DNA from 3 places in the Citrobacter sedlakii genome. Region 1 is predicted to be linked to each of the others. Evidence: predicted binding sites of a transcription regulator. Region 1 holds the regulator's gene; each other region holds the start of a gene.
What was found. The regulator PurR, encoded in region 1, represses purine synthesis genes. The targets are predictions, from matches to a motif close to CANGCAAACGTTTGCNTG.

Region 2: a site for PurR is predicted at 5,169-5,186, ahead of carA (glutamine-hydrolyzing carbamoyl-phosphate synthase small subunit). Genes of this name have one in related genera too.
Region 3: a site for PurR is predicted at 2,035-2,052, ahead of gltB (glutamate synthase large subunit). Genes of this name have one in related genera too.

The regions. Positions count from the first base shown of each region.
Region 1 is NZ_CP071070.1:2,479,845-2,490,625, forward strand. Features, by position in the region: gene rnt (ribonuclease T) at 1-200, shown strand, start outside; gene grxD (monothiol glutaredoxin 4) at 307-654, opposite strand; gene JY391_RS11840 (C40 family peptidase) at 989-1,819, shown strand; gene sodB (superoxide dismutase [Fe]) at 1,945-2,526, shown strand; gene JY391_RS11850 (MFS transporter) at 2,581-3,747, opposite strand; gene cydH (cytochrome bd-I oxidase subunit CydH) at 3,916-4,005, opposite strand; gene purR (HTH-type transcriptional repressor PurR) at 4,300-5,325, shown strand; gene punR (DNA-binding transcriptional activator PunR) at 5,322-6,254, opposite strand; gene punC (purine nucleoside transporter PunC) at 6,378-7,583, shown strand; gene cfa (cyclopropane fatty acyl phospholipid synthase) at 7,874-9,022, shown strand; gene JY391_RS11880 (riboflavin synthase subunit alpha) at 9,060-9,701, opposite strand; gene mdtK (MdtK family multidrug efflux MATE transporter) at 9,918-10,781, shown strand, end outside.
Region 2 is NZ_CP071070.1:3,810,328-3,821,108, forward strand. Features, by position in the region: gene caiF (carnitine metabolism transcriptional regulator CaiF) at 50-439, opposite strand; gene carB (carbamoyl-phosphate synthase large subunit) at 687-3,911, opposite strand; gene carA (glutamine-hydrolyzing carbamoyl-phosphate synthase small subunit) at 3,930-5,078, opposite strand; gene dapB (4-hydroxy-tetrahydrodipicolinate reductase) at 5,534-6,355, opposite strand; gene JY391_RS18180 (LacI family DNA-binding transcriptional regulator) at 6,489-7,496, opposite strand; gene JY391_RS18185 (class I mannose-6-phosphate isomerase) at 7,684-9,429, shown strand; gene JY391_RS18190 (PTS sugar transporter subunit IIA) at 9,434-9,862, shown strand; gene JY391_RS18195 (PTS sugar transporter subunit IIB) at 9,874-10,368, shown strand; gene JY391_RS18200 (PTS mannose/fructose/sorbose/N-acetylgalactosamine transporter subunit IIC) at 10,379-10,781, shown strand, end outside.
Region 3 is NZ_CP071070.1:567,455-578,235, forward strand. Features, by position in the region: gene gltB (glutamate synthase large subunit) at 1-1,999, opposite strand, end outside; gene mnmL (tRNA modification radical SAM protein MnmL/YtqA) at 2,686-3,615, shown strand; gene arcB (aerobic respiration two-component sensor histidine kinase ArcB) at 3,709-6,048, shown strand; gene elbB (isoprenoid biosynthesis glyoxalase ElbB) at 6,278-6,931, shown strand; gene mtgA (monofunctional biosynthetic peptidoglycan transglycosylase) at 6,928-7,647, shown strand; gene yrbL (PhoP regulatory network protein YrbL) at 7,653-8,285, opposite strand; gene npr (PTS phosphocarrier protein NPr) at 8,487-8,759, opposite strand; gene rapZ (RNase adapter RapZ) at 8,756-9,610, opposite strand; gene ptsN (PTS IIA-like nitrogen regulatory protein PtsN) at 9,656-10,147, opposite strand; gene hpf (ribosome hibernation promoting factor) at 10,265-10,552, opposite strand; gene rpoN (RNA polymerase factor sigma-54) at 10,575-10,781, opposite strand, start outside.

The sequences.
Region 1 (10,781 bases):
TCGACACTGCCGCCCTCAGCGGACTGGCGCTAGGCCAAACGGTTCTGTCGAAAGCCTGTCTGGCGGCAGGTATGGAGTTTGACGGCACGCAGGCTCATTCGGCGCTTTACGACACGGAACGTACGGCAGTGCTGTTTTGTGAAATCGTCAACCGCTGGAAACGACTGGGCGGCTGGCCGCTGGCCATGCCCGAGGCTTAACGCCGTACGTAAAAAAGCGACCTTTCGGTCGCTTTTTTAGTGAGTGCCGGATGGCCGCGCGTTGGCGACTTCTCCAGCCTGTCACCTCAATCCCGCAGGCGTCACCTTACTCGGTATCTGATTCTTCAGACTTGTACTTCGCCGCGGTCTCTTTGATCAGTTGCTGCAATTCGCCACGCTGATACATTTCGATCAGGATGTCGCAGCCGCCAACCAGTTCGCCATCAACCCACAACTGCGGGAAGGTTGGCCAGTTAGCATACTTCGGCAGTTCGGCGCGGATATCCGGGTTCTGCAAAATATCGACATAAGCAAAACGCTCACCACAGGCAGAAAGCGCCTGCACAGCCTGGGCAGAGAACCCGCAGCTTGGCAGTTTTGGCGAACCTTTCATATACAGCAGGATTGGGTTTTCAGCGATCTGGCGCTGAATTTTTTCGATAGTGGTGCTCATTGTCTTGCTTCCTTAACTTCTTTTACGGCAGTCGTCTGACATTGTAACGGCTCAGGCCGACATCGGAAAATAACATTTTCATTACGCTTTACTATTTTATCGTCTGAAGCCTTAAGTTGCATTGCAAATCACTGTTCAGGCCGCCCTTTTCACCCAATTGTCTATTGAATAAGCAAATTTACCTTTGGTTGCTGCTTTTTTTGGCACTTATGCGCGGAAAACTTTTTTTAACAATAAAAGCTATTAACTTTCTTCAATTCTATAGATTAGAATCATCAGGTTTTGTAAATCACATGCAGGCATGATTGCGCCTGCCTTAACCGAGGAATGCTCAGTGGCGCGGATTAACCGACTCTCCATCACGCTCTGTGCTTTACTATTTACAACGATTTCCTTTATGTCCGTGGCCCAGGCTTCCCGGCAGGCCAGGACAACGTCTGACATTTCTCACAGCAAGAAAACCGCAGACAAGAAAAAAAACACCGCAACAGCGAAAAAGACCACGAAAAATTCCCAACGCACCGCAAAAAAAACAACCGCTAAAAACGCAGTGAAAACGGCATCGGCCAGCAAAAAACGTGTAACCCCCTCCAGCAAAACCTCCCGAACGACCAGTCGCCGCACAAAATCTGGCGTTTCGAAGACAGCCGTCGTGAGCTGGACGGAAAAATGCACGCCACGAAAAGGCCGCAAGCCACACTGCGTGAAGGTGAAAAGCGCAGCGGCCAGCACCCTTGCGGACGCGCATAAGTTAAAAGTCCAAAAAGCCACCAGTACAGCAATGAATAAACTGATGAGCCAGATTGGTAAACCCTACCGCTGGGGCGGTACATCGCCGCGTACTGGCTTCGACTGTAGCGGTCTGGTCTATTACGCCTATAAGGATTTGGTTAAATTCCGCATACCCCGCACGGCAAACGAGATGTATCACCTGCGTGATGCGGCGCCGATCGAACGGGGTGAGCTGAAAAATGGCGATCTGGTGTTCTTCCGTACCCAGGGTCGCGGCACAGCCGATCACGTTGGCGTCTACGTCGGTAACGGCAAATTTATTCAGTCGCCACGCAGCGGTCAGGAAATCCAAATCACCTCTCTTAGCGAAGACTACTGGCAGCGCCATTATGTCGGCGCCCGCCGGGTGATGACGCCGAAAACCATTCGCTAAAACTTTACCCTGTTGTTACACAACAGGGTAAGTTCTTCTTTTGCCACACCTTTCAATTTGCTACCCTATCCTTACGTACAATAAGGTTATTGTGCGAATCAATATTAATAATAAGGAGAGAAGCAATGTCGTTCGAATTACCTGCATTACCGTATGCCAAAGATGCGCTTGCGCCGCATATTTCCGCTGAAACGCTGGAATACCACTATGGCAAACACCATCAGACCTATGTGACAAACCTGAATAACCTGATCAAAGGCACCGCATTTGAAGGCAAATCGCTGGAAGAGATTGTGCGGAGCTCTGAGGGGGGCGTGTTTAACAACGCCGCTCAGGTCTGGAACCACACCTTCTACTGGAATTGCCTGGCGCCGAATGCCGGTGGGGAACCCACGGGTGAACTGGCTGACGCTATCGCCGCCGCGTTTGGCAGCTTCGCCGACTTCAAGGCCCAGTTTACCGATGCCGCGATCAAGAACTTCGGCTCCGGCTGGACCTGGCTGGTTAAAGACAAAGACGGCAAGCTGGCTATCGTGTCCACGTCTAACGCGGGGACGCCGCTCACCACAGACGCCACGCCGTTAATGACCGTCGACGTATGGGAACACGCCTATTACATTGACTATCGTAACGCGCGTCCGGGTTATCTGGAAAACTTCTGGGCGCTGGTTAACTGGGCGTTTGTGGCGAAAAACTTTGCCGCATAACTGAAAAATGCCCGACAGCACATTCGTGCGTCGGGCATTAAAGAGTTTGCCGTTTTAGCTGGCGACGCACTCTGTCTGCGGCTGTTTTCTGGCGGAAATAAACACCAGCAGTAGCGCCAGCCCCGCCACGATCGCCCCCATAACCGGAACAAAAGCGTAGCCCAGACCGCCGGAAATGACCGCCCCGCCCGCGGCAGCGCCCAGCGCATTACCCAGGTTGAAAGCGCCAATATTCACTGACGAAGAAAGGCCCGGCGCCTCGTGCGCCACACGCATCACTCGCATTTGCAGTGGAGGCACCACCGCGAAGGTCGCCGCTCCCCAGACCACCATAGCGATCGCTGCCCCCAGCGCATTTTGTGCCAGAAAGGGGATCGCCAGCATAATCACCATCAGAAGCAACAGAAAACCTTTCAGGGTGCCATTCACCGAACGGTCAGCCAGTTTTCCGCCAAAATAATTACCGATGGAAAACCCAACGCCAATCAGCACCAGCATACCGGTGACAAACGCTGGCGAGGCATGCGTAATGCTGTGCAATACGGGCGCGATGTAGGTATACAGCGTAAACATCGCCCCAGCCCCCAGAACAGTGGTTAATAACGCCATCAACACCTGCGGACGCATCAGCACCGCCAGCTCCTTTTTTACCTCCGGACGCGTTCCAGCGCTGCCCTTCGGCAAGGAGAAGAACAGGCTCGCCATCGCGATAACGCCCAGCCCAGCGGTCGCCATAAACGACATTCGCCAGCCGATAGTTTCACCGAGCCAGGTGGCAGCCGGAACACCGCCGATGTTGGCGATTGTCAGTCCCATAAACATTGTTGCCACCGCGCTGGCCTGCTTATGCTTTGGCACCACGCTTGCCGCCACGACGGAGCCCAGCCCAAAAAAGGCGCCGTGGTTCAGACTGGTCAGAACGCGAGACAGCATCAGGGTGGTGTAATCAGGAGAGATAGCGGAAAGCACATTGCCCACGGTGAAAATGGCCATCAGAAAGATCAACGCATTGCGACGTCCGCGATGTGAAAGCAGTAGCGTCATTAATGGCGCGCCGACCATCACCCCAATGGCATAAGCGCTGATCAGCATTCCTGCGGCGGGAATCGTCACATCAACGCCGCGAGCGATGACCGGCAATAATCCCATGGGAGAAAATTCAGTGGTGCCGATCCCGAACGCGCCTATGGCCAACGCCAGTAAAGGGTAATTTATTTTCATACGGTAATGACTCCGCCTGTTCGCGCTTAAACGCGGTGGACAAGAAAAGCCAAAAGCATGACATCAATCACAAAAAAAGAGAAGTTAACAAATTTACAAAAGACTTTTGCATTTTTGATAACAATTGGCGAAGGGAATGTGAGGGAGCGACACTCCCTCAGCGGTAAATCAGTGCAGTGCTGCGGTTAAACCACCTGCCACGATCAGAGCCAGAACAATAAACGTGGTCACTAATGAAAATTTCAGATCGGTGCTCATCAACTTTTCTCCTTTTTATTCCCACACAAAAAGTGATATAGCGCATTTTTACACACTTGAAAGCAAAAATCTCCCACGATTTAGGGTGATATCTGTTTTTAACACTTCCCCTTTTCGTTAAGATCAGCCAAAATTCGACGCTTACTTGTTTAGCGTACCGGCCATTGACCCCTTCCTGACGTTCCGTGTCGTTTTCCCGGCGTGCCGCAACCCTGATGTTGCGATCAGGGTGTGTAAAGGCAAACGTTTACTTAGCGTATTTTACTGTTCAGGTTGGGTCTGGAGTGAGATGTAATGGCAACAATTAAAGATGTAGCGAAACGAGCAAACGTTTCCACTACAACCGTATCACACGTTATTAACAAAACGCGTTTTGTTGCAGAAGAAACGCGTAACGCGGTGTGGGCGGCAATCAAAGAATTGCACTATTCCCCCAGCGCCGTCGCCCGAAGCCTGAAGGTCAACCATACCAAGTCCATCGGCCTGTTGGCGACCAGCAGCGAAGCCGCCTACTTTGCCGAAATTATAGAAGCCGTTGAAAAAAACTGTTTCCAGAAGGGTTATACCCTCATCCTCGGCAACGCGTGGAATAACCTGGAAAAACAGCGCGCCTATCTGTCGATGATGGCGCAAAAACGCGTGGATGGCCTGTTGGTCATGTGTTCTGAATATCCGGAACCTCTGCTTTCTATGCTCGAAGAATACCGTCATATTCCCATGGTAGTGATGGACTGGGGCGAAGCCAAAGCCGATTTCACGGACACGGTGATCGATAACGCCTTTGAAGGCGGCTATATGGCAGGCCGATACCTGGTGGAGCGCGGACATCGTGAAATCGGCGTGATTCCCGGTCCGTTGGAGCGGAACACCGGCGCAGGCCGTCTGGCTGGCTTTATGAAAGCGATGGAAGAAGCGCTGATCAACGTGCCGGAAAACTGGATTGTGCAGGGCGATTTTGAGCCGGAGTCCGGCTACCGCGCAATGCAGCAAATCCTGTCGCAGTCACACCGTCCGACAGCGGTATTCTGCGGCGGCGACATCATGGCGATGGGCGCGCTCTGTGCTGCCGATGAAATGGGTCTGCGCGTCCCGCAGGATGTCTCGCTGATCGGTTATGACAACGTGCGAAACGCGCGCTTCTTTACGCCAGCGTTAACCACTATTCATCAGCCGAAGGATTCTCTGGGTGAAACGGCGTTTAATATGCTGTTAGACCGTATCGTCAATAAGCGCGAGGAGTCCCAGTCGATCGAAGTCCACCCGCGACTGATTGAACGTCGCTCTGTTGCGGACGGCCCGTTCCGCGACTACCGCCGTTAAGTCGCGCCTGCGGGAGTCTCATCAGGCTCCCGCAGCCACTCTCTGTTCAGTGTTTCACTGTCTCCCAGATACTCCAGCAGCCACGCCAGCGCCGGCGAGGTATCGTTTTGTTGCCAGGTAAGACAGCAGGCGGCATCCGGGAAAGGATTTTCCAGCTCCAGCGCAACCCACTGCCCCGTGTTAAGACGAGGTTTGGCAAAATGCGTCGGCACCATGCCAATACACAATCCAGCGCTGATACAGGTTGCGGAAGAGTCCCAGTCCGGCACGACCATACGGCGTTGATTATCCAGTAACCATGTGACGCGTTTGGGCAGGTTTCGGGAGGTATCCTCCAGCACCAGCGACGGCCAGTTTCGCAACGTGTCGTCGCTCAACGGCCCCATTATGCTCGCCAGCGGATGGGAACGCGCCACCACGCAACTCCAGCTCAACATTCCCATATCGCGAAAGGCATAGCGACCGCCCACCGGAATAGCGCGCGTCGCGCCAATGGCCAACTCCACCCGACCATCGGACAACGCGTCCCAGACGCCGTTGAAAACTTCCTGAAAAACCAGCAGCTCTACATCATCAAAATGACGGTAAAAGTCGACGACCATCTGGCGGGTCCGTTCCGGACGCACGATATTATCCACCGCAACAGGCAACTGCCCGCGCCAGCCATTGGCGATTTGCTGACACTGTTGCCGGGTGTCCTGCATTTTTTTGATAACAGAACGCCCTTCTTTTAAAAACCAGGCCCCGGCGGGCGTCAGCACCACGTCACGGTGGCGGCGTTCAAACAGTGGGACCGCCAACCACTCTTCCAGTTGCCGTACCGTGTAGCTGACCGCAGAAGGCACCCGGTGCAATTCCTGAGCCGCTGAACTGAAGCTGCCGTTACGCGCAACGGCGTCGACGACTTCCAGCGCATATTCTGACCACATAATCTGCCTGCAAAATTTTTGAATGCAATAACCAAATATTACCGTTTCACAAGGAGAAAGACACTCCCTACACTCTGCGCGAAGATTATTCATTAAAATAAGAGAACAACTATGCAAGCAGCGATGCAACCTGGAAAAGGGTTTTTAGTCTGGCTGGCGGGACTGAGCGTACTGGGCTTTCTGGCCACCGACATGTATCTCCCCGCTTTCGCCGCCATTCAATCCGACCTGCAAACGCCCGCGTCGGCGGTCAGCGCCAGCCTCAGCCTGTTTTTAGCGGGTTTTGCCGTCGCGCAACTGCTGTGGGGACCGCTTTCAGACCGCTATGGACGCAAACCGATCCTGCTGTCAGGTTTAGCCATTTTTGCCCTCGGCAGCCTGGGGATGCTGTGGGTAGAAAGCGCCGCCGCACTGCTGGTTTTACGCTTTGTGCAGGCGGTAGGCGTCTGCGCCGCAACGGTGATCTGGCAGGCGCTGGTTACGGACTATTATCCTTCGCAGAAGATTAACCGCATTTTTGCGACCATAATGCCGTTAGTGGGCCTTTCCCCTGCGCTGGCGCCCTTGCTAGGTAGTTGGATCCTGACCCATTTTTCCTGGCAGGCGATTTTCGCCACCCTGTTCGCGATTACCCTGGTGTTGATGCTGCCCGCTCTGCGCCTGAAACCGACTCAAAACGCCCGTAAGGATGGCCAGGATAAGCTGACGTTCGCGACGCTGCTGCGTACCCGGGCTTATCGTGGCAATGTGCTGATCTACGCGGCCTGCTCTGCCAGCTTCTTTGCCTGGCTCACCGGTTCGCCGTTTATCCTGAGCGAAATGGGCTATAGTCCGGCGGTCATTGGCCTGAGCTATGTGCCGCAGACCATCGCCTTTCTGGTTGGCGGTTATGGGTGTCGCGCAGCGCTGCAAAAATGGCAGGGGCAGCAGCTTCTTCCCTGGCTGCTGGTGCTCTACGCGCTAAGCGTTGTCGCCACCTGGGGCGTGGGTTTTCTGAATCACGTCTCGCTGACGGAAGTGCTGATCCCCTTCTGCGTCATGGCGATTGCGAACGGCGCGATCTACCCGATAGTCGTGGCCCAGGCGTTACGTCCGTTTCCCCAGGCGACGGGGCGCGCTGCGGCATTGCAGAATACGCTTCAGTTGGGATTATGCTTCCTGGCAAGTCTGGTGGTTTCGTGGTTAATCAGCACCCCACTTCTCACCACCACCAGCGTTATGCTGGCCACCGTTGTGCTGGCGGCATTGGGTTACAAAATGCAGGCGCAGGCGGGTATTGTGGAACGTCAGCAGGACAATCCGGAGATGGCCCACGGCGAATCCCATTGATAACGCTAATATATTTTATTCGTTAGGAAGCTAACAATTTTTGGTTGTATCATCGGTTTTTGAGGCCTATACTAAATTTCGGTTGTTAAAAATACGATAATAATTATGTGTTAACGGGAACCGGAGCGTTCCCGCTTCACCATGGATGGCCTTTTCGGCAAGGGTTTCTCCCTTCCTCTGTTCTACGTCGGATTATAGACTCGCGGAATATTTCCGTGAGATTTCTCACAAAGCCAAAAAGCGTCTACGCTGTTTTAAGGTTCTGATCACCGACCAGTGATGGAGAAGCTATGAGTTCATCGTGTATAGAAGAAGTTAACGTACCGGATGACGACTGGTACCGTATCACCAACGAATTATTAAGCCGCGCAGGCATAGCCATCAACGGTCCAGCCCCCGCTGATATCCGCGTCAATAACCCCCGTTTTTTTAAACGCGTATTACAGCAGGGCTCGCTCGGTTTGGGCGAAAGCTATATGGATGGCTGGTGGGAATGCGATCGCCTGGACATGTTTTTTAGCAAAGTCCTTCGCGCCGGACTGGAAAATCAACTCCCCCATCATTTCAAAGATACTCTCCGCATCGCTGGCGCTCGCCTGTTTAATTTACAAAGCAAAAAACGCGCCTGGATTGTCGGCAAAGAGCACTACGATCTGGGTAATGATCTGTTTAGTCGAATGCTCGATCCATATATGCAATATTCCTGCGGATACTGGAAAGAAGCCGGAACGCTTGAGGCGGCGCAACAAGCCAAACTCCAACTGATTTGTGAAAAGCTGCAATTACGTCCCGGCATGCGCGTGCTGGATATCGGCTGCGGTTGGGGCGGTCTGGCGCAATATATGGCGACCCACTTCGGCGTCAGCGTGGTCGGCGTGACGATTTCCGCTGAGCAGCAAAAAATGGCGCAGGCGCGCTGTACCGGACTCGATGTCACCATCCTGCTTGAGGACTATCGTGATTTACGCGATCAGTTTGACCGCATTGTCTCGGTTGGGATGTTTGAACACGTCGGCCCGAAAAATTACAACACCTATTTCGAGGTGGTGGATCGGAATTTAAAACCGGACGGCATTTTTCTGCTGCATACCATCGGTTCGAAAAAAACCGACAATAACGTCGACCCGTGGATCAATAAGTATATTTTCCCGAACGGTTGTCTGCCTTCGGTTCGCCAGATCGCGAACGCCAGTGAGTCGCGCTTTGTGATGGAAGACTGGCATAACTTTGGCGCGGACTATGACACAACCCTCATGGCATGGTATGAGCGATTCCTCGCGGCATGGCCTGATATTGCCGATAACTACAGCGAGCGCTTCAAACGGATGTTCAGCTATTATCTGAATGCCTGTGCGGGCGCGTTCCGCGCGCGGGATATTCAGCTGTGGCAGGTCGTGTTCTCACGCGGAGTAGAAAACGGTTTGCGGGTGGCCCGTTAAGTACCAAGCCCCTGTTCTGCTACAGGGGCTTAACGGGTTACGCTTCGCTTGTCGACCGGACTGTCGCCGCTTCCCGCGCCGCCAGTACCCGTTCTACCGTATCAACCACCGCCTGGGTTTGCGGGTCAATTTCGATATTCACCCGCGCGCCCAGCTTTTTCTTGCCAAGCGTTGTGCGCGCAATCGTTTCCGGAATCAGGTGAACGCAAAAGCGCGTCGCGGTCACTTCGCCTACCGTCAGACTGATCCCGTCAATGCCAATAAATCCTTTGTAGAGGATATATTTCATTAAGGTCGGATCCTGAACTTTAAACCAAATCTGGCGATTATTTTCTGAGGTCAAAATCTTAGAAACCTCTGCCGTGGTCATGATATGACCCGACATCAAATGACCGCCAATTTCATCGCTGAATTTCGCCGCACGTTCAACGTTTACCCGATCCCCCGCTTTCAGCTCGCCAAGATTGGTAATACGCAACGTCTCTTTCATCAGATCAAAACTGATGTGGCTGCCGTTAATGTCGGTCACGGTCAGACAACAGCCGTTATGCGCGACCGACGCGCCCGTCTCCAGCCCGTCCAGCATGTATTCAGGTAATTCCACGACATGGGTGCGAAAGTTTGGTTTTTCATCAACAGACACCACTCTGGCGGTGCCCTGCACAATACCCGTAAACATAACTGCAACTCCCAAATTCAGTTCAACCGTTTCTGCCTGCCACAATAGCAGTTGGAAAATCAGGTTGCCAGCGAAGCGCCCCCCGCGCCTGTTTTTTCACTGGAGAAATATCCATTCCTCGCTACAATAGACTGAAATTTCCCCGCATCTTCTTCTTGCTGCCCTTGCTGGCGGCTTTTTTAGTCTCTCTTATAACAACAAAATATAGGTGTTCACGTGCAGAAGTATATTAGCGAAGCGCGTCAGTTATTGGCTCTGGCAATACCGGTGATTCTTGCGCAAATCGCCCAAACCGCAATGGGTTTTGTGGATACCGTCATGGCGGGAGGCTACAGCGCTACCGACATGGCGGCAGTGGCGATTGGTACCTCCATCTGGTTGCCGGCCATTTTATTTGGCCATGGACTGCTGCTGGCGCTAACGCCGGTTATCGCGCAGCTTAACGGCTCAGGCCGACGCGAGCGCATCGCCCATCAGGTCCGTCAGGGTTTCTGGCTGGCAGGCTTTGTCTCGGTTGCCATTATGATTGTGCTGTGGAACGCCGGATACATTATCCGCGCCATGCATAACATCGATCCTGCGCTGGCGGATAAAGCCGTCGGCTATCTCCGCGCGCTGCTGTGGGGCGCACCGGGGTATCTGTTCTTTCAGGTGGCGCGTAACCAGTGCGAAGGTCTGGCAAAAACCAAACCGGGGATGGTGATGGGATTTATCGGCCTGTTGGTCAACATTCCGGTGAACTATGTGTTTATTTATGGCCATTTCGGGATGCCCGAACTGGGCGGCGTCGGTTGTGGCGTGGCGACGGCGGCCGTTTACTGGGTGATGTTTGTCGCCATGATTTCGTGGGTTAAACACGCTCGCTCCATGCGCGACATTCGTAACGCCGAACGCTTCAGTAAACCCGATGGCGTAGTGATGAAACGCCTGGTACAACTGGGATTGCCCATCGCGTTGGCCTTATTTTTCGAAGTGACGTTGTTTGCGGTCGTGGCGCTGCTGGTGTCCCCCCTGGGCATTGTCGACGTGGCAGGCCATCAGATTGCGCTCAACTTCAGTTCGCTGATGTTCGTGCTACCG
Region 2 (10,781 bases), 1.3 Mb from region 1:
AGGCCGGATACGTCGTTTATACCGCCATTCAATACGGCGGATCTCCGCCTTACCGCCGCAAACTCTTTGACAGCATCATCTGCCATTTCTGCTCACGGTTCAGTTCTGACGGTGGAACCGCCGGGATCCGGGGCGCTCTGCTGGCCACCTTTTCCTGCGCGCGCTGTCCCAAACGCGCGTAAAGCTGCGGCGCGATATGGGTTACCCGCACCAGACGCTGGCACTGACAGCCCCGTCCTTCCAGTTGGTTAGGGATGGTCTTAGTCTCACAATGAATTTCCCCCACTTCCGCGAGAATATAAGAGACGGTATTAATTGCTTTGCAATGATCCATATTAAACTGCTTTGCAATCTCTTTTGCGCTGACCCAACGCTTTTCCGCCATGACCCAGTCGGCAATCATCAAATAAAGTGGTTTTTCAACATACTCTTCACACATAAGCACACCATTTCACAAATTAAAAATCGTGTTGCGTCCTGTCCATCATATTCCCGACAAGACCCTATTAAAATTGTGGATATAAGGGATAGTATGCAACTTGCCGGGTCATGAGTGTGATCCAAATCTTGCTTGTTACATTCACATTTCTGCTATTGCAGTATATTTCGCCAGGAAACGACTGATTGCATAAAAAAACGGCTCCGTTTCCGGAACCGTTTTTAAGACCGTGGAACATCAGGGTCGGTTATTTTTTAATTTGCGCGTGCATTTCCTGTACGGAGATCACTTTCTCCGTGGCGTCAGCATTAAGCGCCATCGCGGTGGCGAAACCGCCGTTCAGGGTGGTGTCGTAATGCACCTTGTACTGCAACGCGCTGCGGCGAATAACGCGGGAATCTTCAATCGCGCGACGCCCGGCGGTGGTGTTAATGATGTAGGTGTACTCGCCATTCTTGATACGGTCCTGAATGTGAGGACGGCCTTCATGCACTTTGTTTACCAGACGCGGGTTAATACCGGCTTCACCCAGTACGATCGCCGTACCGTGAGTCGCATCCAGCTCAAAGCCCTGCTTCAGCAGCTTCGCGGCAAGGTCTACCACGCGTTCTTTATCGCCTTCGCGAACGGAGAGCAGCGCACGGCCTTGTTTTTTCATCGTGGAGTTACTGCCCAATTGCGCTTTGGCGAACGCTTCCGCAAAGGTGCGTCCCACCCCCATCACTTCTCCGGTAGAGCGCATTTCCGGCCCTAACAGCGGGTCAACGCCAGGGAATTTGTTGAACGGCAGCACCACCTCTTTCACCGAGTAGTAAGGCGGAATAATCTCTTCTGTCACCCCCTGCTCGGCCAGCGATTTGCCCACCATTACGCGCGCCGCCACTTTCGCCAGCGGTACGCCGGTGGCTTTGGAGACGAACGGTACGGTACGCGCGGCACGCGGGTTCACTTCAATCAGGTAGACTTCGTTGTCTTTCACCGCAAACTGGACGTTCATCAGACCGCGAACCTGCAACTCGAAGGCCAGCTTCTGCACCTGCTGGCGCATCACGTCCTGTATTTCCTGGCTCAGGGTGTAGGCTGGCAGCGAACAGGCGGAATCGCCGGAGTGAACGCCTGCCTGCTCGATGTGCTCCATGATGCCGCCAATCAGCACCCTTTCACCATCGCAAATCGCATCCACATCCACTTCAACCGCATCGTCGAGGAAGCGGTCAAGCAGCACCGGCGCGTCGTTGGAGACGCTGACCGCGGTCTGGAAGTAACGACGCAGATCCGCTTCGTCATAGACGATTTCCATCGCCCGTCCGCCAAGTACGTAAGAAGGACGCACCACCAGCGGATAGCCGATCTCTTTCGCTTTTTCTACCGCTTGTTCAATGGCGGTGACAGTCGCGTTCGCCGGCTGTTTCAGCTTCAGACGGTCAACCGCATGCTGGAAGCGTTCACGGTCTTCCGCCCGGTCAATGGCGTCCGGGCTGGTGCCGATAACCGGTACGCCCGCAGCTTCCAGCGCGCGCGCCAGCTTCAGCGGAGTCTGGCCGCCGTACTGGACGATAACCCCTTTCGGTTTTTCGATACGCACGATTTCCAGCACGTCTTCCAGGGTAACCGGCTCAAAGTACAGGCGGTCGGAGGTGTCGTAGTCGGTGGAGACCGTTTCCGGGTTACAGTTGACCATGATGGTCTCGTAACCGTCTTCGCGCAGCGCCAGCGAGGCGTGTACGCAGCAGTAGTCGAACTCAATGCCCTGGCCGATACGGTTTGGACCGCCGCCCAGCACCATAATCTTGTCGCGGTCGACGGACGGGTTCGCTTCACATTCGTCTTCATAGGTGGAGTACATGTAGGCGGTGTCGGTGGCAAATTCCGCCGCGCAGGTATCCACGCGCTTGTAGACCGGGTGCAGGTCGTACTGGTCGCGCAGCTTGCGGATTTCCGCTTCGCGTACGCCCGCCAGTTTCGCCAGACGCGCATCAGCGAAGCCTTTGCGCTTAAGCTGGCGCAGGAAGTCGGCGGTCAGGCCATTGATGCCCAGCTCCGCGACTTTTTCTTCCAGACGGACCAGCTCTTCAATTTGCACCAGGAACCAGCGGTCGATGTTGGTCAGGTTGAAGACGCCGTCTACGGAAAGTCCCGCACGGAACGCGTCAGCGATATACCAGATACGATCCGCGCCAGCGTCTTTCAGCTCGCGGCGAATTTTGGTCAGCGCTTCCGGATCGTCGAGACTGACTTTCGGGTCGAAGCCGGTCGCGCCCACTTCCAGCCCGCGCAGCGCTTTCTGCATCGATTCCTGCTGGGTGCGGCCAATCGCCATCACTTCGCCCACCGACTTCATCTGGGTGGTCAGGCGGTCATTGCTGCCAGCAAATTTTTCAAAGTTAAAGCGTGGGATTTTAGTCACCACGTAGTCGATAGACGGCTCGAACGAGGCCGGGGTACGCCCACCGGTGATGTCGTTCATCAGTTCGTCAAGGGTGTAGCCCACCGCCAGTTTCGCCGCCACTTTCGCAATCGGGAAGCCGGTGGCTTTAGAGGCCAGCGCCGACGAACGCGACACGCGCGGGTTCATCTCAATGACAATCAGGCGACCATTCTTCGGGTTCACCGCAAACTGAACGTTAGAACCGCCGGTTTCAACGCCGATTTCACGCAGCACTGCCATCGAGGCGTTACGCATGATTTGGTATTCTTTGTCGGTCAGCGTCTGGGCAGGCGCAACGGTGATCGAGTCGCCGGTGTGGATACCCATTGCGTCGAAGTTTTCGATGGAGCAGACGATGATGCAGTTGTCGTTTTTATCACGCACCACTTCCATCTCATACTCTTTCCAGCCGATCAGCGATTCATCAATCAGCAGCTCGTTGGTAGGGGAAAGATCCAGACCGCGCGTACAGATTTCTTCAAACTCTTCGCGGTTGTAGGCGATACCGCCGCCGGTGCCGCCCATCGTAAAGGACGGACGGATGATGCACGGATAACCGACGTCGGCGGCCACCGCCAGCGCTTCTTCCATGTTATGGGCGATACCGGAACGCGCGGTGTCGAGACCGATTTTTTTCATCGCGATGTCGAAACGGCGACGGTCTTCGGCTTTATCGATCGCGTCGGCGGTTGCGCCAATCATGGTCACGCCGAACTCTTCCAGCACGCCCTGACGCTCCAGCTCCAGCGCGCAGTTCAGCGCCGTCTGGCCGCCCATCGTCGGCAGCACCGCGTCCGGACGCTCTTTTTCGATGATTTTACGCACGACTTCCCAGTGAATCGGCTCGATGTAAGTCGCATCGGCCATTTCCGGGTCGGTCATGATGGTCGCCGGGTTAGAGTTGACCAGGATAACGCGGTAACCCTCTTCACGCAGGGCTTTACACGCCTGCGCGCCGGAGTAGTCAAACTCGCACGCCTGACCGATAACAATCGGACCCGCGCCCAGAATCAGGATACTTTTTATGTCTGTACGTTTTGGCATGGCTCTCTTAACTCCTGATTATTTCGCGGACTGACGGTACTGCTCAATTAACTCGATAAAGTGGTCGAACAACGGCGCGGCGTCGTGCGGACCTGGGCTGGCTTCCGGGTGCCCCTGGAAACTAAACGCTGGCTTATCGGTGCGATGAATACCTTGCAGGGTATGGTCGAAAAGGGACTTATGGGTCACGCGCAGGTTCGCCGGCAGCGTGGCTTCATCGACGGCAAAGCCGTGATTCTGCGCCGTAATCATTACGGTATTGTTGTCGATATCTTTTACCGGGTGGTTGCCGCCGTGGTGACCGAATTTCATCTTCACGGTCTTCGCGCCGCTCGCCAGCGCCAGTAGCTGATGACCGAGGCAGATACCGAATACCGGCACATCGGTTTCGAGGAATGTCTGGATTGCGTCGATAGCATAGTCACACGGCGCCGGGTCGCCAGGGCCATTTGAAAGGAAGATGCCGTCCGGGTTCATTTTCAGAACATCTTCCGCTGAGGTTTTCGCGGGCACCACCGTCAGGCGGCAGCCTCTGTCCACCAGCATGCGCAGGATATTGCGCTTGGCGCCAAAGTCATAGGCGACTACGTGGAACGGCAGTTCGTCTTGTTGTTTTGCTTCCGGCAGGTCATTGGCCAGCGTCCAGCTTCCCTGGGTCCAGCTATACGCTTCCGCCGTGGTCACTTCTTTCGCCAAATCCATCCCGTTCAGGCCCGGGAAGGCTTTCGCTTTTTCCAGCGCCAGTTGCGCATCCGGATTATCGCCCGCGATGATGCAGCCGTTTTGCGCGCCCTTTTCACGTAACAGACGCGTCAGCTTACGGGTATCGATATCAGCAATCGCCACGATGTTATGGCGTTTCAGGTAAGACGAGAGGTCTTCGGTGTTGCGGAAGTTGCTGGCGATCAGCGGCAGGTCACGAATGACGAGGCCTTGCGCATGAACCTGAGAAGATTCTTCATCAGCAGCATTGGTGCCGACATTGCCGATATGGGGATAAGTAAGAGTAACGATTTGGCGGGAATAGGAAGGATCAGTGAGGATTTCTTGATAACCGGTCATTGAAGTATTGAAAACGACTTCCCCAACCGCCGAACCTGTTGCCCCTATGGCCCGACCGTGAAACTGGGTTCCGTCTTCCAGAACCAATAGCGCTGACTTAATCAAAACACCCTCCAGAGAATATTCACTCACTTTATTTGCATACTAATTCATTTATACGCGATGAATCAATGCAAATTTGCTTACCTTGAATTTCTGGCAAACGGCGGCATTCTGGAGATAAGGCAGCTAAAAGTCAACTTAAAGGCAGTATTTTTTATATTCTTTTGCAACCTGGAGGTAAAAAGGACGGATTAACGGGCAAAAAGAGCAACTAACCTGGTTGAGAAAACGCTTGCGCAGCAAGAAGAATATAAAAAATGGCGGTAGCGCTGAAAAAAGTGGACCATCTGGTCAAAATTTACATTTCAGCCACAATATTTGATAATAAAAAGTAGAATTTCAGGCATTACAAGAAAAATTTAACGGCAAGGCGCTAAAATAAAAGGGCAATAAAATATTGCCCTATGTAATCAACACATTAAGATTACAATAACCACATCACGAAGGGTAATAACACATCATAAACTGTGTAAATTCAGGACATCTCGCATATCAAAAAGGCCGTTTTGCTTTGTACTGACCCAGATCGCCGATCTTACCGCGCCGTTGGCGAAGGTCATACGGCTGGAGGCCTTATGGGTAATTTCGATACGCTCGCCAATATCGGCAAACATCGCAGTGTGTTCACCAACAATGTCGCCCGCACGCACGGTAGCAAAGCCAATGGTACCCGGCACACGCTCGCCGGTGTAACCTTCACGGCTGTACACGGCGCACGCTTTCAGATCTTTATCCAGCGCATGCGCTATTGCCTCGCCCATCGCCAGCGCGGTGCCGGACGGCGCGTCAACCTTATGGCGATGGTGCGCTTCAATAATTTCGATATCGGTATAATCGCCCATGACTTTTGCCGCCTTCTCCAGCAGCTTCAGCATAACGTTTACCCCAACGCTGAAATTTGCCGCGAAGACAATGCCGATGTCAGCTGCCGCCTCACGAATCGCCTGTTTGCCTGCGTCATCAAAACCGGTGGTGCCAATGACCATGCCTTTGCCGTGTTGACGACAAAATGCCAGATGATTCAACGTGCCTTCCGGGCGCGTAAAGTCGATGAAAACATCAAAATCGTCGGTTACCGCCTCGAGGCTGCATTGTACAGTCACTCCCGTTTTGCCGACGCCCGCCAGCTCACCGGCATCGGCTCCCAGCAATGACGATCCTTCGCGCTCCAGCGCCGCACCAAGCGCAACGCCTTCCATTTCAAGGGCTGCCTGAATCAGCTGGCGGCCCATACGGCCCCCCGCGCCCGCTATCGCGACGCGGACCTGTGCATCATGCATAGTTATTCTCTTACGTTAAAATGATGTAAATCGTTTTCAGATTAACCAGCCCGAGACAAAGCCGCCATCTGAAATCGCCGATAATTAGAATTTTATGATAAACAGGAGGGAGTATCAGTAAAAGGCATGATACTCAGCGAAAACCGCATGACTCTCTGATCACCAGCGCGGGCGGCAGAATGATTCGTTTCGGCGGTTCATCGTTCCCCTGGATGCGGCTGTACAACAGCTCACCCGCTTTGCGACCAATCTCTTTTGCCGCAACCGAAACGGTTGTCAACGCGGGCTGCACCAGCGCCGCTTCGGTGATATCGTCAAATCCCACCAGCGCAAAATCGTTCCCCGGTTCCCGTCCCATTTTACGCAGCGCCTGCATAACCCCTAGCGCAACGATATCCTGATAACAGACAGCGGCGGTGATCTGCGGATAGCGGGTAAGTAATGATTCCGCCACTCTGGCGCCGTCGATCTGACTGGCTTCGGCGGCGACGATCCAGTCTGGATTCGGTGAGATCCCCCACTCCATCAACGTACTGGTGAATCCCCCCATTCGCTGCGCCCGACTGCCAGAGCTTGGGCTACCGCCGATAAAAGCGATATTCTTATGCCCCAACCTGAGTAAATGCGTCGTCGCCATCTGAGTACCGAGGAAGTTATCGGTGCCCACAAAGTCAAAATCAGGATCGCTGAGCGGGCGGACCACCATTATGGCGGGGATATTGCGTCTTTTCAGCGCGGCAAAAAACGAGACTGGCGTTTCCCGCGCTGCGCAAAGCACCATGCCGCAGGCGTTGTTTCGCATCAGGGAATCCACAAATTTTTGCTGCCGCTCGCCGGATTCTTCACTGTTCGCCAGAAACAGCAGCAAGTCATGCCGTTCCATCTCATGACTCAGCCCGGCGGTCATCTCGCCGTAGAACGGGTTGGTGATGTCATGCAGCAACAACCCTACCTGGTTACTACTCCGGTTGCGTAGATTCGCGGCCGTTTGATTGTAAACATAGCCAGACTCGTCCAGCGCTTTCAGCACTCGCTCACGCGTGGCCTGTGATATACGCCCCCGGTTGCGCAGTACCATCGAAACGGTCGCCGTCGACACCCCTGCGCGCTTCGCGACCTGCGCTAACGTGACTGTTGTCATGATTTCTCCTTGTGAAACGCCAGTTAATCGAATAACCCCAATCTGGCGCCTCTGGCCTGTGATACTCATCACACGGACGGCGCATGATCCCGGTTTGTTTCTGATTATGGCGGGTTAATCGCGTTAACCACGCTTTGAATTTAAGGTTAATCGATTAATCTTAATCCAGCGATTACGGAGACTCAACATGCAGACTACCTATAATAAATTCCCTGAGGTTGTCGTTCAGGGTTATGACACCCAGGCCTGGCAAGGCTGGGATTCTATTGCTTCTGTGCTCAACACCAGGGTTTCAGGTTTGACAAAACGCGTGCTGGTCGTGGATTGCTATCCGGGCGTGCGCTCAGATGAGCTGGAACAACGGCTTCTGGCCACCTTAAATGCCGCGTTGGTGGTGAATATCGAATCTGCCCGCCTCGGAAAAGAGGCATTACACGATCTTCTGGCCCGCAACCTGACCGATGACCGGGTGTTCGGCGTTCTTTCCTGCCATCAACTTGTTGAGTTTTTTGATCCTGACAAACTCAATCAGATTCGCCAGCGCATCGCCTCGGTAGCAGAGGGCCTAGTCGTCGTATATGGTCCCGGCGCAGCGCTGGCGCATCCCGGCGATATCCTCGTCTATGCCGATCTCCCTCGCTGGGAAATCCAGCAGCGTATGCGCCATCACGGGCTGAGCAACTGGGGGGCGGACAATCCGGACGAAGATATTCTCCGTCGCTACAAACGCGCTTTTTTCATTGAATGGCGTGTCTTTGACAGACACAAAACGCCACTGCTCAAGCGCGCCGACTTTTTGCTTGATTCCACCGTTGAAAACGCGCCTGCCATGGTCAGCGGCGATGCGCTACGCGCTGGCCTGCAGCAGACCACCACCCAGCCGTTTCGCGTTGTTCCTTTCTTTGACCCCGGCGTCTGGGGCGGTCAGTGGATGAAGCAGCAGTTTGATCTCGATCCTGCGGCACCCAATTACGCGTGGTGTTTTGATTGCGTGCCCGAGGAAAACAGCCTGTTACTGCGTTTTGGCGCCGTACGGATCGAGATCCCCTCTCAGGATTTAGTTTTGCTTTACCCGCGTCCCCTTCTCGGTGAGAAGGTCCATGCCCGCTTCGGCGCGGAATTTCCGATTCGTTTTGATTTTCTCGACACCATCGACGGGCAGAATCTCAGCTTTCAGGTTCACCCGCTGACGGAATATATCCAGCAGCAGTTCGGGATGCACTATACCCAGGATGAAAGTTATTACATTCTCGCCGCACAGCCCGGCGCGGTGGTGTATCTGGGCACCCAAACGGGCATTGAGCCGCAGGCGATGCTGGACGACCTGCGCGCCGCGGAACGTGGAGAAAAAACGTTCGACGATGCGCGTTTCGTAAATCAGATCCCAGCCCGCCAGCACGATCACTTTCTCATCCCGGCAGGCACCGTTCACTGTTCCGGCGCGGGCGCCATGGTGCTGGAAATCAGTGCGACGCCGTATATCTTCACCTTCAAACTGTGGGACTGGGGACGCTTAGGTTTAGACGGTTTGCCCCGGCCTGTGCATCTTGAACACGGCGAGCGCGTTATTGACTGGCAGCGGGATACGCAGTGGGTCTACGACAATCTGGTTAACCGCATTGAACCCATTGCGCAAGGGGAAGGCTGGAGAGAAGAACGCACCGGCATGCATGAGCGAGAGTTTATCGAAACGCGTCGCCACTGGTTTACCGCGCCGGTAATCCATCACACCCAGGGTGGCGTTAACGTTCTGAATCTGGTGGAAGGGGCAGAGGCGATTGTCGACAGCCCCAGCGGTGCGTTCGCCCCATTTACCGTTCGCTACGCTGAGACATTTATCATTCCGGCGGCCGTAGGCGAATACCGGATTACGCCGTCTGGCAACAGTGTCGACCGGCCATTCGCCACCATCAAAGCCTGGGTAAGAGGATAACCGTATGATCAACATTCTTGTCGCCACTCACGGACCGCTGGCAGAAGCGCTCCTCGCCAGTGGCCGTATGGTTTACGGCGAATTACCGCACGTCCACACCGTTACGCTGACCGACCAGGCCGGGATTGAAGGATTTAAAGAGAGCTTTGCGAAAGCCCTGGCCGATGCCGGGCAAAACGCGGATGGCGTGCTGGTACTGTGCGATATGCAAAGCGGCACGCCCTGGAATGTCGCCTGCCAGCATGCATTCTCTGCCCGGACCTTACCACCTGTCGCCGTTGTCGCAGGCGTTAATTTTCCCATGCTGCTGCAAAGCGAAGAGATCTGCCACTTAACGGACGTGCATGCCGCCGCAGCCGAGCTGCTGGCGTTAACCGTACCGACGTTGATTAAAGCCGCCCCGGTTTTAACCGTTCAGTCAGATGATTTTTAAAGGAAACCACCATGAGTATTTCTTTTGTACGTATTGATGACCGCGTTATCCATGGGCAGCTCGTGACACGTTGGGCCAGAGAGCTGCCCTGTGACGGCATTGTCGCGATCGACGACGCCGTTGCGGCCGATCCTCTGCTCTCATCAGTCATGAAAGGCGCGGTTCAGGACACTAAAGTCTGGTTATTTGATACGGCGACCGCGATTGAGAAGTTGCCAAAGGTTATCGCCAGCGAGAAGCGTTATTTCGTGATTGGCAAATCGCCCGTCACGTTAAAGCGCCTCGAAGAGGCAGGCATCAGCCTGCAGAACAGCAATGGCAAAATCAACGTCGGCCCGATGAGCGCCCGCGCCGGCACCACCACCATCGGCCCTAACCAGTCGGTCAATCCAGACGAAATCGCCGCGTTTGACTGGCTGACGCAGCGCGGACATCAGGTGGAGTTCCGCCTGGTGCCGGATGCCGGTTTCTACAGCTGGCAGGACGCACGCCAGAAGCTGAAATAAGGAGGGGACGATGATTTTCGAAGCGACGTTAATCGGTATTCTGTGCTATCTCGGCGCCCTCAGTAGCCCCTGGCTTCTTGGGCTGACGGGCGGCTGGTATCTGATCACCCGCCCGCTGATTTCCGGTATGCTGGTGGGGATCATCCTCGGCGATATGAAAACCGGCATCATCATTGGCGTTGCGGTTCAGGCCGTGTACATCGCCATGGTGACGCCCGGCGGCTCCATGCCCGCCGATCTTAACTTTGTGGCTTACCCGGCGATTGCCCTTGGGATCCTGTCCGGAAAAGGCCCTGAAGTGGCGGTCGCGCTGGCGGCAACGATCGGTATCGCCGGAACCATCCTGTTTAATGCGATGATGGTGCTTAACTCTTTCTGGAACCATCGGGCCGACGTGGCGCTGGAGCGCGGCG
Region 3 (10,781 bases), 1.9 Mb from region 1:
CGAGCAGCACCGCAAAATGATGCGGGTCACGGGCGCTGGCGGTTTCAACGATGATGTTCGCGTCGCAGCGCAGGCTTTGTTCCACCAGACGCGTCTGTACCGCGCCCACGGCCATCGGCGCGGGCACCGGCAGGCGGTTCTTGCCAATGTTGCGGTCGGAAAGCACCAGCAGGACGGTACCATTACGCACCATCTGTTCGGCGGTGTCGCAGAGCGTTTTCACGGTCTCTTCCAGCGTGGTCTGCGTGGCGTCGAAGGTGATATCAAGCCAGTCGGCGCGATAATGTTCCTCTTTCATCGTCGTCAACTGTTTAAAGTCAGAGTACAACAGGATCGGCGATTTAAAGCTCAGACGATGCGCCTGGCCTTCCGCTTCGCAGAAGACGTTCATTTCGCGACCAATGCTGGTGGCCAGCGACATGACGTGAGCTTCGCGCAGCGGATCGATTGGCGGGTTGGTTACCTGCGCAAACTGTTGGCGGAAGTAGTCGTAAATAATGCGCGGCTGGCTGGAGAGCACGGCAAACGGGGTGTCATCACCCATAGAGCCGACCGCTTCCTGGCCGTTTTCGCCCAGCACACGGATGACGGAGTCCACCTCTTCCGCGCTGTAGTTAAATTGTTTCTGGTAGCTGGCGAGCGCGTCGTCGTCCAGTTCGCGGCTTCCCACCTGATCGTCAGCCAGCTCTTCAAACGGTACCAGGCGGCGAACGTTTTTCTCCATCCACTCTTTATACGGGTGGCGGCTTTTCAGATCGTCGTCGGTTTCGGCGGAATGCAGAATACGGCCGCCGCGGGTGTCGATTACCATCAGTTCGCCAGGCCCAACGCGGCCTTTTTCCACCACTTCGTCAGGCTGGTAATCCCAGATGCCGACTTCCGAGGCGCAGGTGATCAGTTTGTCTTTGGTGATGACGTAGCGCGCCGGACGCAGACCATTACGATCGAGGTTACAGGCAGCGAAGCGACCGTCGGACATGACGATCCCCGCCGGGCCGTCCCAGGGCTCCATGTGCATGGAGTTAAAGTCGAAGAAGGCGCGCAGCTCGGGGTCCATATCGGGGTTGTTCTGCCAGGCTGGCGGCACCAGCAGGCGCATCGCGCGAACGATATCCATCCCGCCGGCCAGCAGCAGCTCCAGCATGTTATCCATGGAGCTGGAGTCGGAGCCGGTTTCGTTAACAAACGGCGCGGCGTCGTGCAGGTCCGGGATCAGCGGCGTCTGGAATTTATAGGTACGGGCGCGCGCCCACTGACGGTTACCGGTGATGGTGTTGATCTCGCCGTTATGCGCCAGATAGCGGAACGGCTGCGCCAGCGGCCAGCGCGGTACGGTGTTGGTGGAGAAGCGCTGATGGAACAGGCAGATGGCCGACTCCAGACGCAAATCCGCCAGGTCCAGGTAGAAGCGCGGCAGATCCGCCGGCATACACAGACCTTTATAGATGTTGACCAGGTTCGACAGGCTACAGACGTAGAAGTCTTTGTCGTCCTGCAAACGCTTTTCAATGCGGCGGCGGGCGATGAACAGGCGGCGTTCCATATCGCGCGGACGCCAGCCTGCAGGGGCGTTGACAAAAATTTGCTCAATGCGCGGCAGAGAGGAGAGGGCAATTTCACCGAGAACGCCTTCGTTGGTTGGCACATCACGCCAGCCGACAATTGACAGGGTTTCCTGCTGCAGCTCTTCTTCAACAATACGGCGAGAGGCGGCGGCCAGATCCGGATCTTTATTTAAAAAGATCATCCCGACGGCGTAGTTTTTGGCTAAGCGCCAGCCGCGCTCTTCGGCAACGATACGAAAAAAGCGGTCCGGTTTTTGTAATAGCAAGCCGCAACCGTCGCCGGTTTTACCATCGGCGAGGATCGCGCCACGGTGCTGCATTCGGGCCAGTGCGTGGATTGCGGTACGCACTACCTTGTGGCTAGGTTCGCCTTCTATGTGGGCGATCAGGCCAAAACCACAGTTATCCTTCTCAAGGGATTTATCGTACAACATATCAGTGAACCTCCCCAGGCTCTGCGGGATCCCCTTCCGACACCGTTTGCGCGCGGGCACACCAAGAGCATGGCGACGGGGTTTGCGCATCTTACGCTTACCTCGCATTCGCCCTCTTTATCCTTTTCGCGTAGGTCAAACAAGTTTGAGGACTTGCTGTCAGAGGGAATCTCAATTACTGCATAAATATGATGAGCGCAGCGCTCATCCAGAAAGCTTCCAGCGGATTTCCAACTTATCGGGAATCTACACACAGGTCAAATGGCAAGCTTATTTATGCCAAAATGTGCTACGCAGCATGTATCTGAATGAAATTACTGGAATTACTGACATTTTTACATTGCTTTAACGTGGGAGAGACGGGATGCGGAGTGTGATCTGTCTCACTGTCATATCCCTCTGTGAACCCTTATCTCAGCTTGATTCCCCGTGAGATGCAGTGTTTTGTGCTGGTTGTCACTGTGAAGGCAATTCATCATACTGTTTTTGCGCAATCGGCGTCAGAAGATAAAAAAAATGGAAGGAGATAAGGAAAAATAATTGAACAGCTTATGAATGAAATAGCGTTTATTTTGACTGGATATGCAATTGATAAAAGCCCGCCGTGGCGATTGATCCAGGTCATCGCCGAACGGGGCTAAAAATGGCAGGCTTTGGCCTCTTTTTAAGAGGCGGTCTATCAGATTATGCAGTTACAGAAATTAGTCAATATGTTTGGTGGGGATCTTTCGCGTCGTTATGGACAAAAGGTTCATAAACTGACGCTGCACGGCGGGTTTAGCTGCCCTAACCGTGACGGCACCATCGGTCGTGGCGGCTGCACTTTCTGTAACGTCGCCTCTTTTGCCGATGAAGCCCAGCAGCATCGATCGATCGCCGAACAGCTTGCCCATCAGGCGCATCGGGTCAATCGCGCCAAACGCTATCTGGCTTATTTCCAGGCTTATACCAGCACCTTCGCCGAAGTGCAGGTGTTGCGCGCGATGTATCAGCAGGCGATAAGCCAGGCCAACATGGTCGGCCTGTGCGTCGGCACGCGTCCCGACTGCGTGCCGGATGCGGTGCTCGATCTGCTCTGTGAGTATAAAGACCAGGGCTACGAAGTGTGGCTGGAGCTTGGGTTACAGACCGCGCATGATAAAACCCTGCATCGTATTAATCGGGGTCACGATTTCGCCTGCTACCAGCGCACCACCCGGCTGGCGCGCGAGCGCGGACTGAAGGTGTGCGCGCATCTTATCGTCGGCTTGCCGGGCGAAGGCCAGCGTGAATGCCTGCAAACGCTGGCGCGGGTGGTGGAGACGGGGGTGGATGGCATTAAGCTGCACCCGCTGCATATTGTCACGGGCAGCATTATGGCGAAGGCCTGGGAAGCGGGGCGGCTGACCGGCATTGCGCTGGACGATTATACCTTGACGGCAGGAGAGATGATCCGCCATACGCCGCCGGAAGTGATTTACCATCGTATCTCCGCCAGCGCCCGTCGTCCGACGCTGTTGGCGCCGCTGTGGTGTGAAAATCGCTGGACCGGAATGGTCGAGTTGGATCGCTATCTTAACGAACACGGCGTTCAGGGGTCGGCGCTTGGACGCCCCTGGATTTCGCCCGACGCCTGATCTATGACGGGCGCTCGCATTTCTTGCACATTCTTCAACGTCACGCCCAGAATTGAGTATTATTGTGCCAGGTTGTCGTAAAGGAAATTCCTGATGAAGCAAATTCGTATGCTGGCGCAGTACTATGTTGATCTAATGATGAAATTGGGTCTGGTGCGCTTTTCGCTGCTTTTGGCGTTAGCGCTCGTTGTGCTGGCAATTGTCGTGCAGATGGCGGTCACTATGGTGCTGCATGGCCGGGTCGAACAGATTGACGTCATCCGCTCCATCTTCTTTGGTTTATTAATCACTCCCTGGGCCGTCTATTTTCTGTCGGTGGTGGTCGAGCAACTGGAGGAGTCACGCCAGCGGCTTTCCCGGCTGGTGCAAAAGCTGGAGGAGATGCGCGAGCGCGACCTTAAGCTCAACGTTCAGTTAAAAGATAATATCGCGCAGTTGAATCAGGAGATCGCCGATCGCGAAAAGGCGGAAGCTGAACGTCAGTCGACCTTTGAACAGCTGAAAGTGGAGATCAAAGAGCGCGAGGAAGCGCAAATTCAGCTTGAGCAACAGTCTTCTTTTCTGCGGTCATTCCTTGATGCATCTCCGGACCTGGTTTTTTATCGCAACGAAGATAAAGAATTTTCCGGCTGTAACCGGGCGATGGAATTGCTGACCGGCAAAAGTGAAAAGCAATTGGTGCACTTAAAGCCTGCTGATGTTTATTCGCCGGAAGCGGCAGAAAAAGTCATTGAAACCGATGAAAAAGTGTTCCGCCATAACGTGTCGTTGACCTACGAACAGTGGCTGGACTACCCGGACGGACGGAAAGCCTGTTTTGAAATCCGCAAAGTGCCGTACTACGACCGCGTGGGTAAACGCCACGGTCTGATGGGCTTTGGCCGTGATATTACCGAGCGGAAGCGTTACCAGGATGCCCTTGAGCGCGCCAGCCGCGACAAAACCACCTTTATCTCCACTATTAGCCATGAGCTTCGTACGCCGCTGAACGGCATCGTCGGCCTGAGCCGCATTCTGCTCGACACCGACCTGACCGCCGAGCAGGAAAAATACCTGAAAACGATCCATGTTTCCGCCGTGACGCTTGGAAATATTTTCAATGATATCATTGACATGGATAAGATGGAGCGGCGAAAAGTCCAGCTTGATAATCAGCCCGTGGATTTCACCAGCTTTATGGCCGACCTGGAGAACCTCTCCGGTCTGCAGGCGCAGCAGAAAGGGCTGCGTTTTGTGCTGGAGCCGACGCTGCCGCTGCCGCATAAGGTGGTGACCGACGGTACGCGTCTGCGCCAGATTCTGTGGAATCTGATCAGCAACGCGGTGAAATTTACCCAGCAGGGTCAGGTGACGGTGCGGGTTCGCTATGACGAAGGCGATATCCTGCATTTTGAGGTGCAGGACTCCGGCATCGGTATTCCGCAGGATGAGCAGGATAAAATCTTCGCCATGTATTATCAGGTGAAAGACAGCCACGGCGGTAAACCGGCCACCGGCACCGGGATTGGTCTGGCGGTTTCCCGTCGTCTGGCGAAGAACATGGGCGGCGATATCACCGTGTCCAGCCAGCCGGGGAAAGGTTCCACCTTTACGCTGACCGTGCATGCGCCCGCCGTCGCGGAAGAAGTGGAAGACGCGTTTGAAGAGGACGATCTGCCGCTGCCGGCGCTGCATGTGCTGCTGGTGGAAGATATCGAACTCAACGTCATCGTGGCGCGTTCGGTGCTGGAAAAACTCGGTAACAGCGTAGACGTGGCAATGACGGGCAAAGCGGCGCTGGAGATGTTCACGCCGGGCGAGTATGACCTGGTGCTGCTTGACATCCAACTGCCGGACATGACCGGTCTTGATATCTCCCGTGAGCTGACCAAACGCTATTCGCGTGAAGATCTGCCGCCGCTGGTGGCGCTGACCGCGAACGTTCTGAAAGATAAACAAGAGTATCTGGATGCCGGAATGGATGACGTGTTGAGCAAGCCGCTGTCGGTTCCGGCATTAACCGCGATGATCAAGAAGTACTGGGACACGCAAAACGAGGAGGAGAGCACGGTGACACCTGAAGAAAGCAGTAAATCACAAGCGCTGTTAGATATTCCGATGCTGGAACAGTATATCGAGCTGGTGGGACCGAAGCTGATTACCGATGGCCTCGCCGTGTTTGAAAAGATGATGCCGGGCTATTTGAGCGTGCTGGAGTCCAATCTGACGGCGCGCGACAAAAAAGGCGTGGTGGAAGAAGGACATAAAATCAAAGGCGCCGCTGGCTCTGTCGGTCTGCGTCATTTGCAACAGTTGGGGCAGCAGATCCAGTCTCCGGATCTCCCGGCCTGGGAGGATAACGTCGGCGAATGGATAGAAGAGATGAAGCAGGAGTGGCAGCACGACGTGGCGGTGCTGAAAGCCTGGGTGGCGGCGAACGGCGGAAAAAAATGACCCCGGCTTGACCGGGGTGCGCGAATACTGCGCCAACACCAGGGAAATCGTGGCTGCGCCGTAAGTTATACTCATTATCTCAAAAGGCGCAGCGCTCATTTTCAGGCCGCACGCAGATAAGATAGCAAATCTTAAATGTTTTGTTACATGAATCAGTTAAATGTGTGAAGCGCGGCAGTGTAATCACAATTATTAATGCGCTTCATACGAAGGGAAAAGGACATTTTGCATGAAGAAAATTGGCGTAGTGCTCAGCGGATGCGGCGTCTATGACGGCGCGGAAATTCATGAAGCGGTGCTGACTTTGCTGGCGATTGCCCGTAGCGGCGCGCAGGCCGTTTGCTTTGCGCCGGATAAGCCCCAGGCCGATGTGGTTAACCATGTGACGGGAGAGTCGATGGCGGAAACCCGCAATGTGCTGATCGAGGCGGCCCGCATTACGCGTGGTGAGATACGCCCGCTTTCGCAAGCCGTTTCTGCTGAACTGGATGCGCTGATCGTTCCTGGCGGCTTTGGCGCGGCTAAAAATTTGAGCACCTTCGCCAGCCAGGGCCGTGAATGTCAGGTTGACGCAGATCTTGCGGCGCTGGCTGTCGCCATGCATCAGTCGGGGAAACCGCTCGGCTTTATGTGTATCGCCCCGGCGATGCTGCCGAAAATCTTCGGCTTCCCGCTGCGGTTGACCATTGGTACCGACATTGATACCGCAGAAGTACTGGAAGATATGGGCGCAGAGCATGTGCCATGCCCGGTTGATGATATTGTCGTCGATGAAGATCATAAAATTGTCACTACACCGGCGTATATGCTGGCGCAGAATATCGCCGAGGCAGCGTCTGGCATTGAAAAACTGGTGTCGCGCGTGCTGGTTCTGACGGAATGAAAAAAGGCATCACCGCGTTTCTGCGGCGTCTGGTTCTGCGCATTATTCTGGTGCTCGCGGTGTTCTGGGGCGGCGGCATTGCGCTGTTCAGCGTGGCGCGGGTGCCGTTTTCCGCGGTTATGGCGGAGCGCCAGATTAGCGCGTGGCTACAGGGGGATTTCGGCTATGTCGCCCATTCCGACTGGGTGAATATGAATGAAATCTCCCCCTGGATGGGGCTGGCGGTGATTGCCGCTGAAGATCAGCACTTCCCGGCGCACTGGGGGTTTGACGTCGCCGCGATTGAAAAAGCGCTGTCGCACAATGAGCGCAACGAGAACCGCATACGCGGCGCCTCTACGCTGTCACAGCAAACGGTCAAGAATCTCTTTTTATGGGACGGGCGAAGCTGGCTGCGTAAAGGTCTGGAGGCGGGTCTGACGCTGGGTGTCGAGACCGTCTGGAGTAAGAAGCGGATCCTGACGGTGTATCTGAATATCGCCGAATTCGGCGAGGGAATTTTTGGCGTGGAGGCCGCGGCACAGCGCTATTTCGGCAAGCCCGCCAGCCGGTTGACGCAGTCGGAAGCGGCGCTGCTCGCGGCTGTGTTGCCTAATCCGCTGCGCTATAATGCCGCCGCGCCGTCCGGGTATGTCCGTAGCCGTCAGGCATGGATACTGCGTCAGATGCGGCAGTTGGGTGGCGAGTCGTTTATGACCCGCAACGCGTTATATTAAACGTTTTAAGCCTCGCGGGAAGAGAGCGCCAGACCTGCGGACTCTTTTGGCGCCGCGCTTCTTTCCAGCGCCAATGCCAATGCCGGTTGGGCAATAAACCGCTGCCACAAACGTTCCTGCTTGCGCTGGCAAAACCATTTCGACCAGCTGGCCAGCGGGATCAGCGTTCCTTCACCAATATTATCGCACACGACGGGCACCACCTCGGATTCACTGATGCGATGGCAGAGGATATTCTGCGGCTTCAGCGTCATGGTCACGATATGGTTGTCACGCAGATAGCGCTTCAGCTTCTTCAGTAATTGACGCAAAACGGCAACGTCATCCTCGTAACGACACTGTTTAGCAAATTCAGTGAGCGTCACAGACGGTTTGCCATCGTAATCGGCAATCACATCGTATACATATCCTGTACCGCAGTCGGTCTCCACCGTGCCGTAATAGCGCGGGATCCCGCTCCAGTCCTGCAAATAGCGAGAGAGACGCGCGTAGTATTTCAGTTCGCGCTGTGTCTCTTTATCGCCGCCGTGGCCGCCGTTATAGACAATCTTGATACAGCGCCGGGCATCATCCGGATGCGCATAACATTTACGATGTCGTCCGGTGCCCAGGGGTGTCTGATCGGATAGACGAATCATGAGGGTATCCTGGAAATATTTACTGACAATAATCCAGTATGGACAACCAAAGTAAATGAAACCTAAACGAGCGGCCTTAAGGTTTTCTTAAGGTTATTCTTAGAGAAAAAAGCGCACAAAATGTACAAACGGAGAGCGTGAGAATAAAAAAACGCCGGGCGGCGTTTTCTGTGAAGATCTTAATTGCGGTCAACCGGAGACTTAGTCTTCGTCGAATCCTGAATTGAACAAGGCGATCACCGCCGCCAGCGCCTCGACTTCCTGCGGGCCTGAGGCTTCAATTTCAATCTGGCGGCCTTTCGCCGAGTCCAGCATCAGCAGCGCAATGACGCTGTTGGCTTCGGCTTCGGTGCCTTCATCGTTACGTAACAGAACTTCGGCGTCAAACCCCTGCATTAATTCGAAAAGCTTCATCGCAGGCCGGGCATGCATGCCCAGCTTGTTGGTGACTTCCACAGTTTGCTTCACGGTCATGTTTTGCGTTTTTCCAGCGTACGATGGCGCGACTGTACGTTTTTACCGCGCGAGCGGAAGTAGTCTGCCAGCTGTTCTGCAATATACACCGAACGGTGCTTCCCGCCGGTACAGCCGATGGCTACGGTCAGATAGCTACGGTTGTTGGTTTCCAGCATCGGTAACCATAGCTCAAGATAGCTGCGCGTCTGGTAAATAAAATTGTGTACTTCTGTGTGCCTGTCGAGAAAAGCGGCAACGGGTTTGTCGAGACCGGTCATGGGGCGTAGCTTCGGGTCCCAGTGCGGGTTTGGCAGAAAGCGCACGTCGAAAACATAGTCGGCATCAATCGGGATGCCGTGCTTAAAGCCAAAGGACTCAAACACCATCGTCAGCTCGCGCTCGCGTTTCCCCAGTAATCGGGTGCGTAGCATTTCCGCCAGCTCATGTACCGACATTTCTGAAGTATCGACAATCAGGTCGGCGCGGGAGCGTAGCGGCTCCAGCAGGTCGCTTTCCTGATCGATCGCGCTTTCCAGGGAGAGGTTTTTACTGGAAAGAGGATGCAGACGACGTGTATCGCTGTAACGGCGAATCAGAGTGTTGCGATCGGCGTCAAGGAACAGCAACTGCGGTGAGAACGCATCGGGCAGGTTGTTCATCGCCTGCTCGAAGATCTCCGGGGATTCAGGCATATTGCGCACGTCAATACTGACGGCTGCCGAGATCTGGCGTTCGGCAAGCGTGCGAGCCAGATCGGGCAACAGCACCACGGGAAGGTTATCCACGCAGTAAAAACCCATATCTTCCAGCGCCCGCAGGGCGACAGATTTACCTGACCCTGAACGACCGCTGACGATCATCAGTACCATGTACTGTTTCTCCTCACCACGTCAAAAGGGGAGTGTTTTACGCGCTTACTCATCATCCTGGCGACCTTCTGTGTCAGTGATGATTTGATACAGCTCTTCATCGCTTTGCGCAGCGCGAAGCCGGCGACAAATGGTTTTATCCGCCAGACGCTTGGCGACTAAAGACAGCGTGTGCAGATGCGTTTTGGTTTGATCCGCAGGCACCAGCAGGGCAAAGAGCAGATCCACCGGTTGATTATCGATCGCGTCGAAAGCAATCGGCGTTTCCAGTTGCACAAACACGCCTACGGCCCGCAGGGTATCTTCTTCCACTTTACCGTGTGGGATGGCGATGCCGTTGCCGATACCGGTACTGCCCATCTTTTCCCGCGTCAGGATCGCTTCAAAAACGATCTGTGGCGGCAAACTTAGCTGCTTTGCCGCCAGTTCACTGATAATCTCCAGCGCGCGTTTTTTGCTCTGGCAATGCACGCCGCTGCGTGTACATTCCTGGTTAAGTACACTGCTCAGTTGTAGAGTTGTATCGTTATTTATCATAATTTCACCTAAGAACCTGCCCCTTCAAGTGAGAAAACAGGTTCGGAGCGCTAACTGTACAAATGGCCCGTTGTTGTACACAACAGGCCGTCCTGCACCCGCTAACTGCCCGGACAATTAGTGTTGTTTCAGTTTATCTTTATGTTTGGTCAGCTGTCTTGCCAGCTTATCGATTAAGCCGTCAATAGCGGCATACATGTCCTGACCTTCCGCACTGGCGTGAATTTCGCCACCGTTGACGTGCAGGGTTGCATCCGAGATGTGGGTGACCTTCTCCACTTTCAACACAATGTAGACCTGATTGATTCTGTCGAAATACTGTTCGAGCTTCGCGAACTTGGTATTGACGAAGTCGCGCAGGGCTTCAGTGATCTCGACGTTGTTTCCAGTGATGTTGAGCTGCATAGTGTCTTCCTTATCGGTTGGGTCAAACCAGCTGTTTACGCTGATTCGACGGCGGAATGGATAAAGACTCTCGGTACTTCGCAACGGTGCGGCGCGCCACCATGATACCCAGTTCCGACAGCAAAGATGTTAACTTGCTGTCGCTCAGCGGTTTCGCGGGGTTTTCGGCCGCAATCAGCTTTTTCACCAGCGCGCGGATAGCCGTGGAGGACGCTTCGCCACCGCCTTC